DNA from 2 places in the Brenneria roseae subsp. americana genome. Region 2 is predicted to be linked to the other one. Evidence: riboswitches for the same ligand, from Rfam matches in the RefSeq annotation. Region 2 holds a riboswitch; the other holds the start of a gene.
The links. A riboswitch is a leader RNA that binds a small molecule or an ion and turns the genes downstream of it on or off. The one in region 2 is predicted to bind thiamine pyrophosphate.
Positions count from the first base shown of each region.

Region 1: it holds a riboswitch for thiamine pyrophosphate, as region 2 does, so the genes downstream of both, thiB (thiamine ABC transporter substrate binding subunit) here and thiM (hydroxyethylthiazole kinase) in region 2, are expected to answer to the same signal.

Region 1 covers NZ_QDKJ01000001.1:175,165-183,074, reverse strand. The annotation lists gene B4923_RS21020 (hypothetical protein) at 244-474, shown strand; gene B4923_RS00805 (helix-turn-helix transcriptional regulator) at 503-1,081, shown strand; gene sgrT (glucose uptake inhibitor SgrT) at 1,157-1,321, opposite strand; gene sgrR (HTH-type transcriptional regulator SgrR) at 1,412-3,070, shown strand; TPP riboswitch at 3,108-3,236, shown strand; gene thiB (thiamine ABC transporter substrate binding subunit) at 3,317-4,300, shown strand; gene thiP (thiamine/thiamine pyrophosphate ABC transporter permease ThiP) at 4,276-5,883, shown strand; gene thiQ (thiamine ABC transporter ATP-binding protein ThiQ) at 5,870-6,568, shown strand; gene B4923_RS00775 (ilvB operon leader peptide IvbL) at 6,702-6,806, shown strand; gene ilvB (acetolactate synthase large subunit) at 6,921-7,910, shown strand, end outside.
Region 2 covers NZ_QDKJ01000011.1:80,809-88,718, forward strand. The annotation lists gene B4923_RS14610 (ABC transporter permease) at 1-56, shown strand, start outside; gene B4923_RS14615 (ABC transporter ATP-binding protein) at 59-1,096, shown strand; gene B4923_RS14620 (ABC transporter ATP-binding protein) at 1,097-2,095, shown strand; gene B4923_RS14625 (amidase) at 2,113-3,300, shown strand; TPP riboswitch at 3,441-3,540, shown strand; gene thiM (hydroxyethylthiazole kinase) at 3,579-4,373, shown strand; gene thiD (bifunctional hydroxymethylpyrimidine kinase/phosphomethylpyrimidine kinase) at 4,370-5,173, shown strand; gene psiE (phosphate-starvation-inducible protein PsiE) at 5,510-5,917, shown strand; gene yegS (lipid kinase YegS) at 5,950-6,849, opposite strand; gene trhP (prephenate-dependent tRNA uridine(34) hydroxylase TrhP) at 7,308-7,910, opposite strand, start outside.

The DNA.
Region 1 (7,910 bases), on a different contig from region 2:
CAGGGGCGGCCAATCCGTAACGCCATTCAGGCTTTCATGCCGTTTATCAAACTACGCCCATGAATAAACCCTGTGTTCCGCGATTTTTTCCCGGCAACGCTATTTGCGAAGCGGCGCGCAGTATTTTATTTATTGCAACAAATTGATAAATAAATAAATTATACTTCATTCTCATTTAATATCCGCGTAATATTGACATTTGTCAACACTACAATTACCCTAATTTCATTATTCAGGATGAAGATGAAAAAACACCCGAATAAGCATATTCAGGCAGCCATTGAATATGCTTTAGCGCAGGGATGGAGATTTCACCCCAGCAACGGTCATGCTTTTGGCAGGCTCATTTGCGGCACACAGAACCATCACGACCACATGATGAGTATCTGGTCCACGCCGTCAAATCCGGAAAATCATGCAAAACAAATCTGCCGTAAGGTCGATAGCTGTCTGGCAATATTGAAAAAAAACTAAGCGAGAAAACCGTTTAATGGGGGAACGCATGACAACCTATCACTTTTCTCTCACGCTATCGGGCGTTACCGCCGAAACAACAGGATTGGAAAATGCGCTTTTTTCCAGCGGTTGCGATGATGCTCTGATCTGTTTTTACGGCAATACCGTCTATCTCGAATTTGATCGAGAAAGTCCCGATTTTTCCGATGCGATAATGAGCGCCATTCGCGATATTGAGTCTGCGGGTATTAATGCCCATGTCCAATCCGTTGACGCGGCATGGGTTGGGCTCAGCGATATCGCCGCATTATCAGCTATGTCACGCCAGGCGATTGCGCTGTTAAAAGACGGGAAACGCGGCGCTGGCGATTTTCCTTCTCCCGTCCAGCGTTTGAAGGGGTCTTCTCCGCTGTGGGATTGGGGTGAAGTTGCAGACTGGCTTGCAAAACAGAAGAAGATACCGCAAGCAATCGCTGACAATGCCAGGGAACTTGCCGCCATCAATCTGGCATTACAACTACGCAACGCCAGCCAGAAAGACAAACTGAGCCACTACTACTCTTTACTTAATGATCAATATCAGAATGTCGATAAAATACTCGACACAACGGGGAAAAATGCATAAAAAAAGCCAGCGAAAGGTTTCGCTGGCTGGTGAAAAGCACCATTACTCAGAATGTTTCTCTACCTTCTCCCACCGCTAGATCCAGTGACGGTATTCCTCTTCCGACATCTCCACAATTTGCCACTGCGTTGCCTGTTGCAATAATGCCACTCGCTGCTGAGCAGACATCCAACGCAGCCATTTCGCCTTGCACGTCGAAAGATAAACCCGATAGAACCGATACAACTGTGAAATCGCCATAAGCCACCTCCGCGCTTTCATTATGTAAAAGTATCGGCGTAATATAGGGAAAGATAAATTGATGACTTTAAGGTCTGGAGTTCCTCTTTTATGTCTTCCAACCGTCTGCAACAGCAGTTCATCCGTCTGTGGCAACACTTTCAAGGACAAACCACCGACACCACGCTGCAAGAGTTGGCCGGCGTCTTAAGCTGTTCACGTCGCCATATCCGTTCTCTTCTGGGAGCGATGCAGCAGCAAGGATGGCTGACCTGGCAGGCGGAAGCGGGCAGGGGCAAACGCTCGCAGCTTGCGTTCATTTATACCGGTTTGGCCCTGCAACAGCAGCGTGCAGAAGATTTACTGGAGCAAGATCGCATCGATCAGTTAGTACAGCTTGTCGGCGACAAAGAAACGGTACGTCAGATGCTGCTTGCCCACCTTGGCCGCAGTTTCCGGCAAGGTAAACACATTCTGCGAATCCTCTATTACCGCCCGCTGTGTAATCTACTGCCAGGATCGGCATTACGACGTTCGGAAATGCATATAGCCCGGCAAATTTTCAGCGGGTTGACTAATATAAATGAGGAAAACGGGGAACTAAAACCCGATCTGGCGCATCACTGGCAAATGCTGGAACCGTTGCGTTGGCGATTCTACCTGCGTCCTTCTATCCGTTTTCATCATGGTCGTGAGCTGACGATGGACGATGTGATCAGTTCGCTTACCCGACTAACCGAACTGCCGCTGTTCTCTCACATCAAAAAAGTCACCTCGCCGATGCCTTTTGTGATTGATGTGCAGTTGCACAGCGCCGACCACTGGCTGCCGTGGCTGCTTGGCAGCGTTCCCGCCATGATCCTGCCGCAGGAGTGGCGAACCCTGCCCGATTTTGCCCGACGCCCCATTGGCACCGGTCCTTACACTGTCGTGAGCAATAACAACAGCCATATGAAAATACGCGCGTTCGATGACTATTTTGGCTATCGGACCCTTATTGATGAAGTGAATATCTGGGTATTGCCGGAAGGACCGGAAGAAATGACCGTTTCCGTCAAATTGCAGTCCGATGATTCCCACAATGAACAGTTGGAAAGCAGAATGGAGGAAGGTTGCTATTTCATCCTGTTCGATAAACGTTCTCCGCTGGCTAAACGCCCGGAAATCCGCCGCTGGCTCTGGCAGGTGTTTAACCCCATCGCCCTGCTGAGCCACGCCGATGCTATCCGTCAGCTCGACTGGTCACCGGCCTATAGCCTGCTGCCACGCTGGCACCATCATCAGCCTGACAAGCCGCTGCCCATGCCGCAGGGACTTAAGCAAATTACGCTGACCTTTTATCAGGAACATCCTGAGTACCGGATACTCAGTGAAATCATGAGTAAGCTGCTGGAAAAACATGGCGTAAAGCTACACGTACAGATCGTCAGTTATGAAGACTGGTATCAGGGAAATATTGAAAGCGATATCTGGTTCAGTAGCGTGAACTGCTATTTACCGCTCGAATTCTCGCTGTTCGCGATGCTGTATGAACTGCCGCTGATGCAACACTGTCTGGATAGCGATCTGCACCATGATGCACAGCAATGGCGCAATCACACCCTGTCCATAGCAGAGTGGTGCGATAAGCTGGTCAACAGCGGCCAACTACACCCTTTACTCCATCACTGGCTGAAACTTCAGGGGCAGCGCAGTATGCGAGGCATCAGAATGAATATGCTGGGCTGGTTTGACTTCAAATCAGCCTGGTTTGCGCCGCCAGAAAACTGAGAACCTTCCCCTGCCCCCCTGAACCCTTTACAATGGGACGTTCTCAACGGGGTGCGGAACATGTTTCGCCACAAGATTGACATTGGCGCGAGATTTTTCGCTGAGAAAACACCCGTCGAACCTGATCCGGTTAATACCGGCGAAGGGATTTGAGAGTGCTCATTGCTGACTCAAAGACCTTTGCCACCCCATGATGCTCAGGAGTGCAAAGTGTTAAATATATCGTTATTAAAACGTTCGGCAGCCATGCTGAAAAAAAGCCTGCCTTGTCTTTTACTGATTTCCGCACCGGCCTTCGCCAAACCTGCGCTCACCGTATATACCTACGATTCTTTTGCCTCTGAATGGGGACCGGGTCCGGTAATCAAAACCGCGTTTGAGAAAGAGTGCGAGTGCGAACTGAATTTTGTCGCGCTGGAAGATGGCGCCTCGCTGCTGAACCGCCTGCGGATGGAAGGTAAAAACAGCAAGGCGGATATCATTTTAGGGCTGGACAATAACCTGTTGCAGGCTGCGGAACAGACCGGCCTGTTCACAAAAAACGATCTGGATACCAGCGCGGTTAACGTGCCTGGCGGGTGGAACAACACGACGTTTGTCCCTTACGACTACGGCTATTTTGCGTTTGTTTACAACAAAGAAACCCTGAAGAATCCCCCCAAAAGCCTGCATGAGCTGATCGACAGTCCGGAAGCGTGGAAAGTGATTTATCAAGATCCGCGCACCAGTACGCCGGGTTTGGGACTGCTGTTATGGATGCAGCAAGTGTATGGCGATCAGGCTCCGCAGGCGTGGCAGAAACTGGCGAAAAAAACCGTTACGGTCACCAAAGGCTGGAGCGAAGCCTACGGTCTGTTCCTGAAAGGCGAGGCCGATCTGGTACTCAGCTATACAACATCTCCGGCGTATCACATTATTGAAGAGAAAAAAGAGAATTACGCGGCCGCGAATTTCAGTGAAGGGCATTACCTGCAAATTGAAGTCGCCGGGCAACTGGCCGCCAGCAAACAGCCGGAACTGGCAAAACGTTTTATGCAATTCATTCTGAGTCCGGCATTCCAGCAGGCGATTCCCACGACCAACTGGATGTACCCGGTTATCCCAACCGAATTGCCGGCTGGATTCGCAACCCTCCCTGTACCGGAGAAAGCATTGCAATACAGCGCGCAACAGGTGGCGGAGCAAAGGAATAACTGGATTCAGGCATGGCAACGCGCAGTCAGCCACTGACCGCAGGAAGTCTGTGGCCGGGATTACTGGCTGCTACGCTGTTAATTTCAGTCGCCGTTCTGGCTTTCGGGGCGCTATGGCTACAGGCCCCCGACAGCCAGTGGCAGACCTTATGGCAGGACAGCTATCTGTGGCATGTCATTCGATTCACCTTCTGGCAGGCATTCCTGTCCGCACTGCTTTCTACCGTCCCCGCCATTTTCCTCGCCAGGGCCTTGTACCGTCGCCGTTTCCCCGGCTACCGTTGGCTATTGCGACTCTGCGCCATGACGCTGGTGCTGCCCGTGCTGGTCGCCGTTTTTGGTCTGCTCAGCGTGTATGGCCGGCAAGGTTGGCTGGCGCAGCTACTGGGATTTTTAGGCCTGCCCTACCCGTTTTCACCTTATGGTCTGCAAGGCATTCTGCTGGCGCATATTTTCTTTAACCTACCGCTGGCGACCCGCCTGTTATTGCAATCGCTGGAAAGTATTGCGACAGAGCAGCGCCAGTTGGCTGCTCAATTGGGCATGAATGATTGGCAGCATTTGCGTATCGTCGAATGGCCCGCACTGCGCAGACAAATTTTGCCGACGGCCGCACTGATTTTCATGCTTTGCTTTGCCAGTTTTGCCACCGTGCTGTCTCTTGGCGGCGGTCCACAGGCAACCACCATTGAATTGGCCATTTATCAGGCGCTGAGCTTTGATTACGATCCCTCGCGCGCCGCGTTACTGGCGTTAATCCAGATGAGCTGCTGTCTCGGGCTGGTGCTGCTCAGCCAGCGCCTGGGCCGTATCTTGCCGGTCGGCAGCACCCAGCAGTTAGTATGGCGTAACCCGCAGGACAGCCCGTTGAGCCAGTTTTGTGACAGCGTGCTGATTGGCGCGTTACTGCTTTTAGTGGCCCCGCCCCTGCTGGCGGTGGTTGTTGACGGCGTTAATCTTTCACTGATCGCCGTGTTGCAACAGCCTGTTTTGTGGCAAACCTTGTTTACCTCACTGCGTATTGCGCTGAGCGCAGGTCTGCTGTGTCTTGCCCTGACCATGATGTTGCTCTGGAGCAGCCGGGAACTGAAGTTGCGCCAACAACCTTTGTACGGTCAGTTGATGAACCTGAGCGGCATGCTGATCCTCGCCATGCCCGGCATTGTGCTCGCGACCGGTTTTTTCCTGTTACTGAATAATACGGTGGGATTACCGGACTCCCCTTATGCGTTAGTCGTGATGACCAACGCGCTGATGGCGATCCCCTACGCGCTCAAAGTGCTGGAAAATCCCATGTACGACGTAGCCGAACGCTATAATCAGCTCTGCCTGTCGCTGGATCTGCGGGGCTGGCGGCGTTTAAAAATTATCGAACTGACCGCGCTGAAACAGCCGCTGGCGCAGGCGCTGGCTTTTGCCAGCGTATTGTCGATTGGGGATTTTGGCGTTATCGCATTGTTCGGCAGTGAGCAGTTTCGCACCTTGCCTTTTTATCTTTATCAGCAGATTGGTTCCTATCGCAGCGCCGATGGCGCCGTGACCGCACTGTTACTGATGCTTATCTGCTTTACGTTATTCACCCTGATTGAAAAACTGGCAGGTCGTCATGATCGCTCTTGATAAGCTGACATACCTCTATCAGCACTTTCCCATGCGCTTTGATTTCCACGTTCAATCCGGCGAACGTGTTGCTATTCTCGGCCCCAGCGGAGCGGGGAAAAGCACGCTGCTGAATCTGATTGCCGGCTTTCTGATGGCAGACAGCGGCACATTGCGTTTGAATGGCGAAGAACATCGGCATACGCCGCCCGCCAAACGGCCGGTCTCGATCCTGTTTCAGGAAAATAACCTCTTTCCCCATCTGACTATCGAGCAAAACATTGCGCTGGGCCTGAACCCCGGTCTGCGTCTCAATGACACACAGCGGGAAACGCTGCGGCACATTGCTGACAAGGTTGGATTGACGACATTGCTCAGCCGTCTGCCGTCACAGGTTTCAGGGGGACAACGGCAGCGGGCCGCGTTGGCTCGCTGTCTGGTCCGCCAGCGCCCTATTCTGCTGCTGGATGAACCGTTTTCCGCGCTCGATCCCGCATTGCGCCTGGAAATGCTGGAACTGCTCGACGAGATTTGTCTGGATCGCCAACTCACGCTGCTGATGGTTTCCCATAATCTGGACGATGCGATCCGCATAGCGGAACGTACCATACTGATTGTCGATGGACAGATTAGCTATGATGGACCAACACTGGCATTGCAGGATGGCAGCGCCGATGCGGCGAAAATACTGGGAATTCGGGGATAAACGCGCTTGTTCATTACCAGAAAAAGTGTGACCGCACGCGGATTTCAGCTTTTTATCCCTCACGGGTATTGTGTCCTTTTCACGACCTGTGCTTATATGAATAAGTGACTTAATCGTTAATAACAGGATTCCCGTGACGCACTATTCTTCCACTTCAGCACTACTAAGCACCGCGCATGTTGACGCGGTTGTCGTCGTGCGCGTGGTTGTGGTGGTCGTCGTCGGCAGCGCGCCGTAACGGGTTCCGAATCAAACCAAGATTCCCAAACCCCGCCGGCGCCAGCCGAGCGGGGTTTCTTGTTTCTACCCTCCCCGCTCTGAAAACGCACCGGCCCTGATGAAGGATATAAATATGCGTTATACAGGCGCCCAGTTGATTGTCCGGCTGCTCGAACAGCAGGGCATCACAACAGTAGCAGGGATCCCCGGTGGTGCAGCCCTGCCGTTATACGACGCGCTCGGCCAGAGCAAAACTATCCGACACGTACTGGCACGTCACGAGCAGGGAGCAGGATTTATGGCTCAAGGCATGGCAAGGGCCAATGGGCGCGCCGCCGTCTGCATGGCGTCAAGCGGCCCGGGCGCAACTAACCTGCTGACCGCCATTGCCGATGCCAAACTCGATTCTATCCCATTGGTCTGCATTACCGGGCAGGTGTCCTCCAGCATGATCGGGACAGACGCCTTTCAGGAAGTCGACACCTATGGCATTTCCATCCCGGTGACCAAACACAACTATCTGGTTCGTGACATCAAAGAGTTACCGCGTGTTATCCCTGAAGCCTTTCGCATCGCACAATCCGGCCGGCCCGGTCCGGTATGGATCGATATTCCCAAAGATATACAAACGGCCGAGATCGAATTGGATATGCTGCCGCCAATAAGCCAAAACGATCGTCCGCCGGCCATTGATGCCCAGAAAATCGCGCAGGCAGCCGCCATGATTAACACGGCACAGCGTCCGATCCTCTATCTGGGCGGCGGTATTATCAGCGCATCGGCACACGAACAGGCCGTGCAACTGGCTGAACGCGCTAATCTGCCCACGACCATGACGCTGATGGCGTTAGGCGCCATGCCAGTGGATCACCCGCTGTCGCTTGGCATGCTGGGTATGCATGCCGCACGCTCAACCAATTTGATCTTGCAGCAGGCGGATTTATTAATTGTGCTGGGGGCTCGCTTTGACGATCGTGCGATTGGTAAAGCGGAACAGTTCTGTCCTCAGGCCAGCGTGATTCATATTGATATCGATCCGGCTGAGCTGGGCAAGATCCGGCAATCGCATGTCGCGCTGAATGCCGATGTCGCCGAAGCGCTGGATCAACTGTTGCCACTGATC
Region 2 (7,910 bases):
TCTCTTTTAATATTCTGGCCGATCGTCTGCGGATGGCAATGGCTGTACGGAGTTGACTATGGATAATCACGACATCGGCGGGCCGGCTCAGCCGCTGCTTATCGGGCAGAAACTGGTCAAACATTTTCCGGTGAAAGGGGTGTTGGGAAAACGCGCTCTGGTGCGGGCGGTGGACGGCATCGATTTCTCGGTGCTGAAGGGGGAAACGCTGGGGGTTGTGGGAGAGTCCGGATGTGGAAAATCCACGACCGCCCGCGTACTTATGCAGCTCATTGAACAAGACAGCGGCGAGCTTATTTTCGATGGGCAGTCCGTCGGCGGCCAGCGATTGCCGCTGCACCACTACCGGCGTCAGGTGCAAATGGTATTTCAGGATAGCTATTCATCGCTCAATCCCCGGCTGACCATGGAACAATCAGTGGCATTTGGTCCGCTGGTGCATGGCGTCGGCAAGCGGGAGGCTCAGGCGCGGGCGCGGGATTTGATGGCGCGCGTCGGGCTGGAGCCGTCACGTTTTGCCGGTCGTTACGCGCATGAATTATCTGGCGGACAGCGCCAGCGGGTCAACATCGCCCGCGCTCTGGCTGTCGATCCTCGTCTGGTGATCCTTGATGAAGCGGTATCCGCACTGGATAAATCCGTTGAGGCGCAGGTGATTAACCTGCTGTTGGATTTGAAAGATAGCCTGAGTCTGACCTATGTATTTATCAGTCATGATTTGCACGTTGTGCGCTATCTCTCCGATCGCATCATGGTGATGTATCTGGGGGAAGTGGTTGAAATTGGGCCGGCGGAGACGCTGTTTGCCGGGGCATTACATCCCTATACCCGCGCGTTGCTCAGCTCCATGCCATCCATGGACCCGACGCAGCGTACGCTGAGATCTCCGTTGAGCGGCGATCCGCCCAGTCCGATCGATCCGCCTTCGGGCTGTCGTTTTCACACGCGTTGCCCGTATGCCGAACCGGTGTGCGCGCAGCGTACGCCGCGGTTGTATTCCGCGGCGCATCAGCATTTCGCCGCCTGCCTGATGATTGAGCCCGATTCCGGACATTCGCGGCGTTCCGCCGATCTTATCCCCGTTAAGGAGGCCTGAATGGCAGAGCAACTCATGATCGATGTGCGGGATCTTAAGGTGCGTTTCCGCCGGGGCAACCAGACGGTATCGGCGGTAAATGGAGTGAGCCTTGAGGTGGCCAGCGGCGAGGTTCTGGCGCTGATTGGCGAATCCGGTTCGGGAAAAAGCGTCACCCTGCGGGCCCTGATGCGCCTCCATCCTGAACGCAGCACCGCCATTGAAGGCCAGATTCATATCGCCGGACAGGATGTGATGGCGCTTTCCAAAAGCCAGCTGCGCGCCCTGCGTGGCCCGGTGGCGGCGATGATCTTTCAGGAACCGTTGCTGGCGATGGATCCGGTCTATACCGTCGGCGCGCAAATCATCGAAGCGCTGCGCCAGCATCGTCCGTTGTCTTATGCCGAGGCGCGGCTTGCGGCGCTGGAGGCTCTGCGCCGGGTGCGCATTCCCAGCCCCGAACAGCGGCTCGACGCCTATCCGCATGAAATGTCCGGCGGGATGCGTCAGCGGGCGATGATCGCGCTGGCGTTGTCGTGCCAGCCACAGTTATTGCTGGCCGATGAGCCGACGACCGCGCTGGATGCGACGGTGCAAATCCAGATTCTGATCCTGCTGCGCGAGTTACAGCAGGACCTCGGTCTTTCAATCGTTTTCGTGACGCATGATATCGGGGCGGCCGTCGAGGTGGCCGACCGGGTTGCCGTGATGTACGGCGGCCGCATTGTCGAACAGGCGCCGCTACAGGAGCTATTGAATAATCCCCGCCACCCGTACACCCAGGTGCTGCTGAGCACCCGGCCGAAAGACGGGCTCAGAAAAGGCGAAAGGCTGGTCAGTATTCCCGGCTCGCCGCCGGACCTGACGCGCTTACCCGACGGGTGCGCTTTTTCTCCCCGCTGCCCGCGCGCCAGCGATGTGTGCCGCAGCCAACTGCCGGCTTCACAGAACGTGGCCGCCGGGCATCAGATTCGTTGTCATCACTGGATGGCAGATCGCCTGAGCGATCCGGCGTCATGAATGAAGGAATAATCACTATGCAGGATAATGCGTTCGCTTTTATGCCCTACCCGGCGGTTGCCGTCGGGCACGCGCCGCACGGCCCGCTGGCCGGTGTTACGTTCGCGGTGAAGGATCTGTTTGACGTGGCGGGCTATCCGACCGGGGGCGGCAATCCTCACGTGCTCGCCATGTCGGGGATAAAACAGCGCACGGCGCCGACGGTGCAGCGGCTGCTGGATGCGGGGGCGGAACTGGTGGGGAAAACCCATACCAACGAGATGGCGTTCTCCATGAGCGGCAAGAATATGCATTATGGCACCCCGCGTAACGGCGCGGCGCCCGATCGCATTCCCGGCGGATCGTCATCGGGTTCGGCGTCGGCGGTGTCTAACCATCTGTGCGATTTCGCCCTCGGGACGGATACCGGCGGTTCGGTTCGCACGCCGGCGAGTTACTGCGGCCTGTACGGATTGCGCCCCAGCCACGGTCGGATTTCTCTGCAAGACTGTCAGCCGCTTTGTCCGAGTATGGATACGACGGGCTATTTTACCCGCGACGCCGACTTGTTCGCTCGGGTCGGGGAGTGCCTGCTGGGTGAGGACGACGCGCCGCTGCCCGCCCGGCCGGAATGGGTGATTTGCGAGGCGCTGTTTGCGTTACTGCCCGCGGCATCGCAGGCGGCGCTGTTGCCCGCGCTGGAACAGATCAAGGCCGTCGCCGGCGAATTGGCGCCGCTAGCCGGACAGCTTCCTGCGCTGGAGGACGCTTACTGGGCCTTCCGTTTTATTCAGGGACGCGAAGCCTGGCTGGCGCAGGGGAAAAGAATAAAGCGCGATGGCTTGGTCCTGGGGCCGGATGTTGCCGGTCGTTTCGCCTGGAGTGAAAGCGTGACCGATGAGCAATATCTTACTAGCTGTGCTGTTCGTGAGCGTTTTCGCGCGGCCTGGCAGGCGCTGGCGGGCAATCGTATTCTGGTCTTGCCCACGGTGCCGGATATTGCGCCGCTGCTGAACGCGAATGATGCTGATATCGAAGAAACCCGGCGTTTGTCTCATCATCTGTTAGCGATTGCCGTACTGTGCGGCGTACCGCAGGTTAATCTGCCGCTGGCGCAAAAAGAGGGCGCGCCGCTGGGGATTTCTCTGATTGGGCCTCGCGGCAGCGATCGGAGTCTGGTCAACGCCGCCGCGCAGATTGGCCGTCACTATTCCTGCGTGCGCTGAAGCCCGGCTTGCCGTCAGGCCGCTCGGATTTTTTGCCCGCGGAGCGATAAATGGGGATTGTTGCCGGCCTGTTTGTTAGACATACTATAAAACGATATGGCTGGCGGTCGATTGCTCGATCGTATCCATATTAACGTGAATTAAATGACTCGGGGTGCCCGTGCGGTAACGCATGGCTGAGAAATACCCGTATTACCTGAACTGGATAATGCCAGCGGAGGGAAGTCACGGTATTCCCCAACCGGTTACCGCCTTCTTGAACGCCGGTTGGGAGAATGATGAATACTCGACCTGTCCCTCTACCTGCTGCCTGTGCGGCGGCCTGTCTAACACAATTTCATGCGTTGTCTCCGCTTGTACACTGTCTGACCAACGATGTGGTGCAGTCGTTTACGGCGAATGTCCTGCTGGCGTTGAACGCGTCGCCCGCGATGGTGGTCGATCCCGGCGAAGCCGCGCAGTTCAGCGCGCTGGCGGATGCGCTGCTGATTAACGTGGGGACGCTGGAGCGGGATCGCGCAGATGCCATGCTGGCTGCGGTTCACAGTGCGAATCAGGCGGGAACGCCGTGGGTGCTTGATCCCGTCGCCGTCGGCGGACTGACGTTCCGCACGCAGTTTTCTCATGAGTTGCTAGCTCTGAAACCGGCGGCTGTGCGTGGAAACGCCTCGGAGATTATGGCGCTGTCCGGGCTGAACGCACAGGGACGAGGTGTGGACAGTACCAACGATTCGTTAAGTGCGCTGCCGGCCGCTCGCGATCTGGCGCGCCGTCTGTCAGCCGTCGTCGCCGTGACGGGAGAAATCGATTACGTCACCGATGGTGAGCGGGATTTTTCGATTAACGGCGGCGATAAAATCATGACTCGCGTCGTCGGAACAGGGTGTGCCTTATCCGCAGTAGTGGCGGGATTCTGTGCGCTTGACGGCGATCGGTTGCAACATGTGGCGGCCGCCTGCTATGTCATGTCGCTGGCCGGCAAACTGGCTGCGTTACAGGCCCAGGGACCGGGCAGTTTTATCCCGGCCTTTCTCGATCGGCTTTATGGTCTGCGTGCGGAGGATCTGGCATGAAACGGATTAACGCACTGACGATCGCGGGCACCGATCCCAGCGGCGGCGCGGGCATTCAGGCGGATTTAAAAACGTTTTCCGCGCTAGGGGCTTATGGCGCCTCGGTCATTACCGCGCTGGTGGCGCAGAACACGCGCGGCGTACAGTCGGTCTACCGGATTGAACCCGCCTTTGTCGCGGCCCAGTTGGATTCGGTGTTGAGTGATGTCCGTATTGATAGCGCCAAAATTGGGATGTTGGCGCAGGCGGACATTGTTGAAGCCGTTGCCGAACGGTTGCATCATTACCCGCTGCCTTACGTCGTGTTGGATACGGTTATGCTGGCGAAAAGCGGCGATCCGCTGCTTTCGTCCGAGGCCGTGGAGGCGCTGCGGCGTTTATTGCTCCCTCTGGCGTCGCTGATTACGCCGAACCTGCCGGAGGCCGCGGCGCTGCTTGATTGTCAGCCTGCCGCCAGCGAGCGGGAGATGGTCGAACAGGGGGAAGCGTTGCTGGCAATGGGATGTCAGGCGGTTTTGATGAAGGGCGGACACCTGAGCGAAGAGGAAAGCCCTGACTGGTTGTTCAGCCGGCAGGCATCGCCGCTGCGTTTTACCTCCCCGCGAGTCAATACCCGACATACACATGGCACCGGGTGTACCCTCTCCGCCGCGCTTGCGGCATTGCGGCCACGGCATGCGTCCTGGGCGGATACGGTGAGAGAAGCCAAAGCGTATCTACAACAGGCGTTGCAACAGGCGGATTCGCTGGAGGTCGGGCAGGGGATCGGGCCGGTACATCATTTCTATCGCTGGTGGTGAAAGAAAGGAATAAGAAAATCACCTGGATAAAATAATCTGAATTCATGGACATCCTGACATACTCCCGGTAATTTTTGCTGATAAATAAGCGAGTTGCTCATTAAGTGGTGACTCGCTTTGCCTTGATTTCTTCATTCCTGTATTTGCATTTGAAGAGGACAACAAGTATAAGCCGTTGGCATTGTGGCGCGGGTTCAGGCCGTGCGGCACGATGATAAACAAGTAGTCGGTAAATCGTGATCAGAGGCAGTAGTGACACATAAGAACAATAACCTTGCAGGCGAGCAAGAGCGCAGGCAGTACCAGCAGACGTTAAACAGCAGTGAGGGAAAGGCGATGGCAGGTTCAACACGTGGCATCATGATCGCCAAAATACTTCAGACGATACTCAATGTCGGATTACTGTTATTGGCCACCATATTGGTTATTTTTCTGGCCAAGGAAACCATTCATCTGGCCAGAGTATTATTGTTCAGCAACGAGAGGGACTCTTCCTATCAGTTGATCGAAGGTATTGTTATCTATTTCCTCTATTTTGAGTTTATTGCGCTGATCGTGAAATATTTCCAGGCCGGATATCATTTTCCGCTGCGCTATTTTATCTATATCGGTATTACCGCGATTATCCGGCTGATTATTGTCGACCACAAAAGCCCGAGTGACACGTTGATATACTCGGGTGCAATTTTGTTGCTGGTGGTGACGCTCTATCTGGCAAACAGCAACCGGCTGAAACGCGAATAATCCCGATTCCGGTTATATCGATAGGCGGCCCGTTATCCCAACAGGGCGCACTGTGGCGGCAAACGGCACTGAATGGCGGCGGGCAACACCTCGATATGAAAACGTTTTGCCTTGAGCGGTTCACCGTCCAGATTGAATGTCATCTCGTCTGGCGCGATGATTTCCAGCCAGGGTAGCGTAGCGGAAATCATGTTCTGGTTTTCACTGCCGGTGAACCACGTCTGTAGCATATTGGGCAGCAGCTCCTGCGCGGAAAGCACGCTTAGCTCCAGAAACCCGTCGTTAATCAATGCCTCCGGGCAAAGCTGTTGTCCTCCGCCTGCCTGACGGCCATTCCCCACGGCAATGACCAGCGTATCGCCCGACCAGCTAAAGTCCGGACCGCGGATCTCACAGCGTTCGGATTGCAGCATATCCATGCGGAATAGCGCATGGAGCACATAAGACGCTCCCCCCAACGCCGATTTCATCCTGGCAGGCGTTTCTGTGGTAATCCGCGTGGTGAATCCGCCTGTCGCCATGTTGATGAAATAGTGTTCGTCATTCACTTTCGCCATATCGATCGCCGTTGCCCGGCCTTTGATGGCCAGCGTCAACGCGTGGTGCAGGTCGATGGGGATCTGACAACTGGTCGAGAAGTCATTGGCGGTTCCCAATGGAACAATGCCAAGGCAAGGGCGCCGTCCTTCCGGTTGTCTGGCAATCGCTGCCGCAACCTCATTAACCGTGCCATCGCCGCCTGCGGCGATCACATTGTCGGCCTTCAGGCGGATTGCTTCTTCTACATAGCGCTGTGCGTCGCCAAATTCCCAGGTTACGCGTACATCCAGATGATAGCCGTCCTGACGCAGCGCCCCAATCGCCTCTCGAAGTTCCTCATTATCTGCGCTTTTCCCGTTCAGAATCAGTAAAGTCATCGGGCGTTTATCCATAGCATTCTCCATATCAGGGCGTTCAGATGAAAGGCGGCGGATTGAACCCTGATAATCATAGTCAGGAAATACCAACACAGGTATCAGAAGAATCGGTGAATTGAGCGCCGTGGGGACTCGCGTGACGTCAGGATCGTGTGGCGACGGGAGATATGTTAAGGGGCAGATAAAGAAAAAGCCAGCTCAAGGGAGATTGAGCTGGCCAAGGAGGTGGTTCCTAGTAGTATCACTACGCTTATTTTTCGTTCTAGATTTTCTCAGCAACGCAATACTAACCAGAAGGATGAGTCATTGATGTGATCCGATTCTAATATTTGTCAAAAACCATGTTGTTTGTGGTTATACCGGCTATATTTCATCGCTCTTTATCGGTGATTTTGCCTGCCGGGCCCGGTAACGACGAAGGTGCGTCATGCGTTGACAACCGATTACCGGCGGCAATCGGTTGTCATACCGGACTATTTGGCGTTTGGATTGCGGGTGGTGGTGCCGGGCAAATTACGCAACAGCAGCGCGTACTCCAGCGCAATGTCGGCGGGAACCGGCAAATAGACAATGTGTCCGTTACCCGGCGCGACGTCTGTCGCCTGACCTTTGGCATTTTGTATGGCTGAAAGGGTGAACTGAATATTGCCGCCGGGCGTCATCATTTCCACACTGTCGCCGCAGGAAAATTTGTTTTTTACCGCCACTTCTGCCAGACCGTCACGGCGCACGCCGGTAAATTCCCCCACAAACTGCTGGCGATCGGAAACAGAATAACCGTAGTCGTAATTCTGGTAATCCTCGTGGACGTGGCGGCGCAGGAAGCCTTCGGTGTAGCCGCGGTGGGCCAGACCTTCCAGCGTTTGCAACAGCGTCGGATCGAAGGGTTTCCCCGCGGCCGCGTCATCAATAGCACGACGATACACCTGGGCGGTGCGGGCACAGTAGTAGAAGGACTTGGTGCGGCCTTCGATCTTCAGCGAATGAACCTGCATTTGCGTCAGGCGTTCTACATGCTGAATCGCGCGTAAATCGCGGGAGTTCATAATGTAGGTGCCGTGCTCGTCTTCAAACGC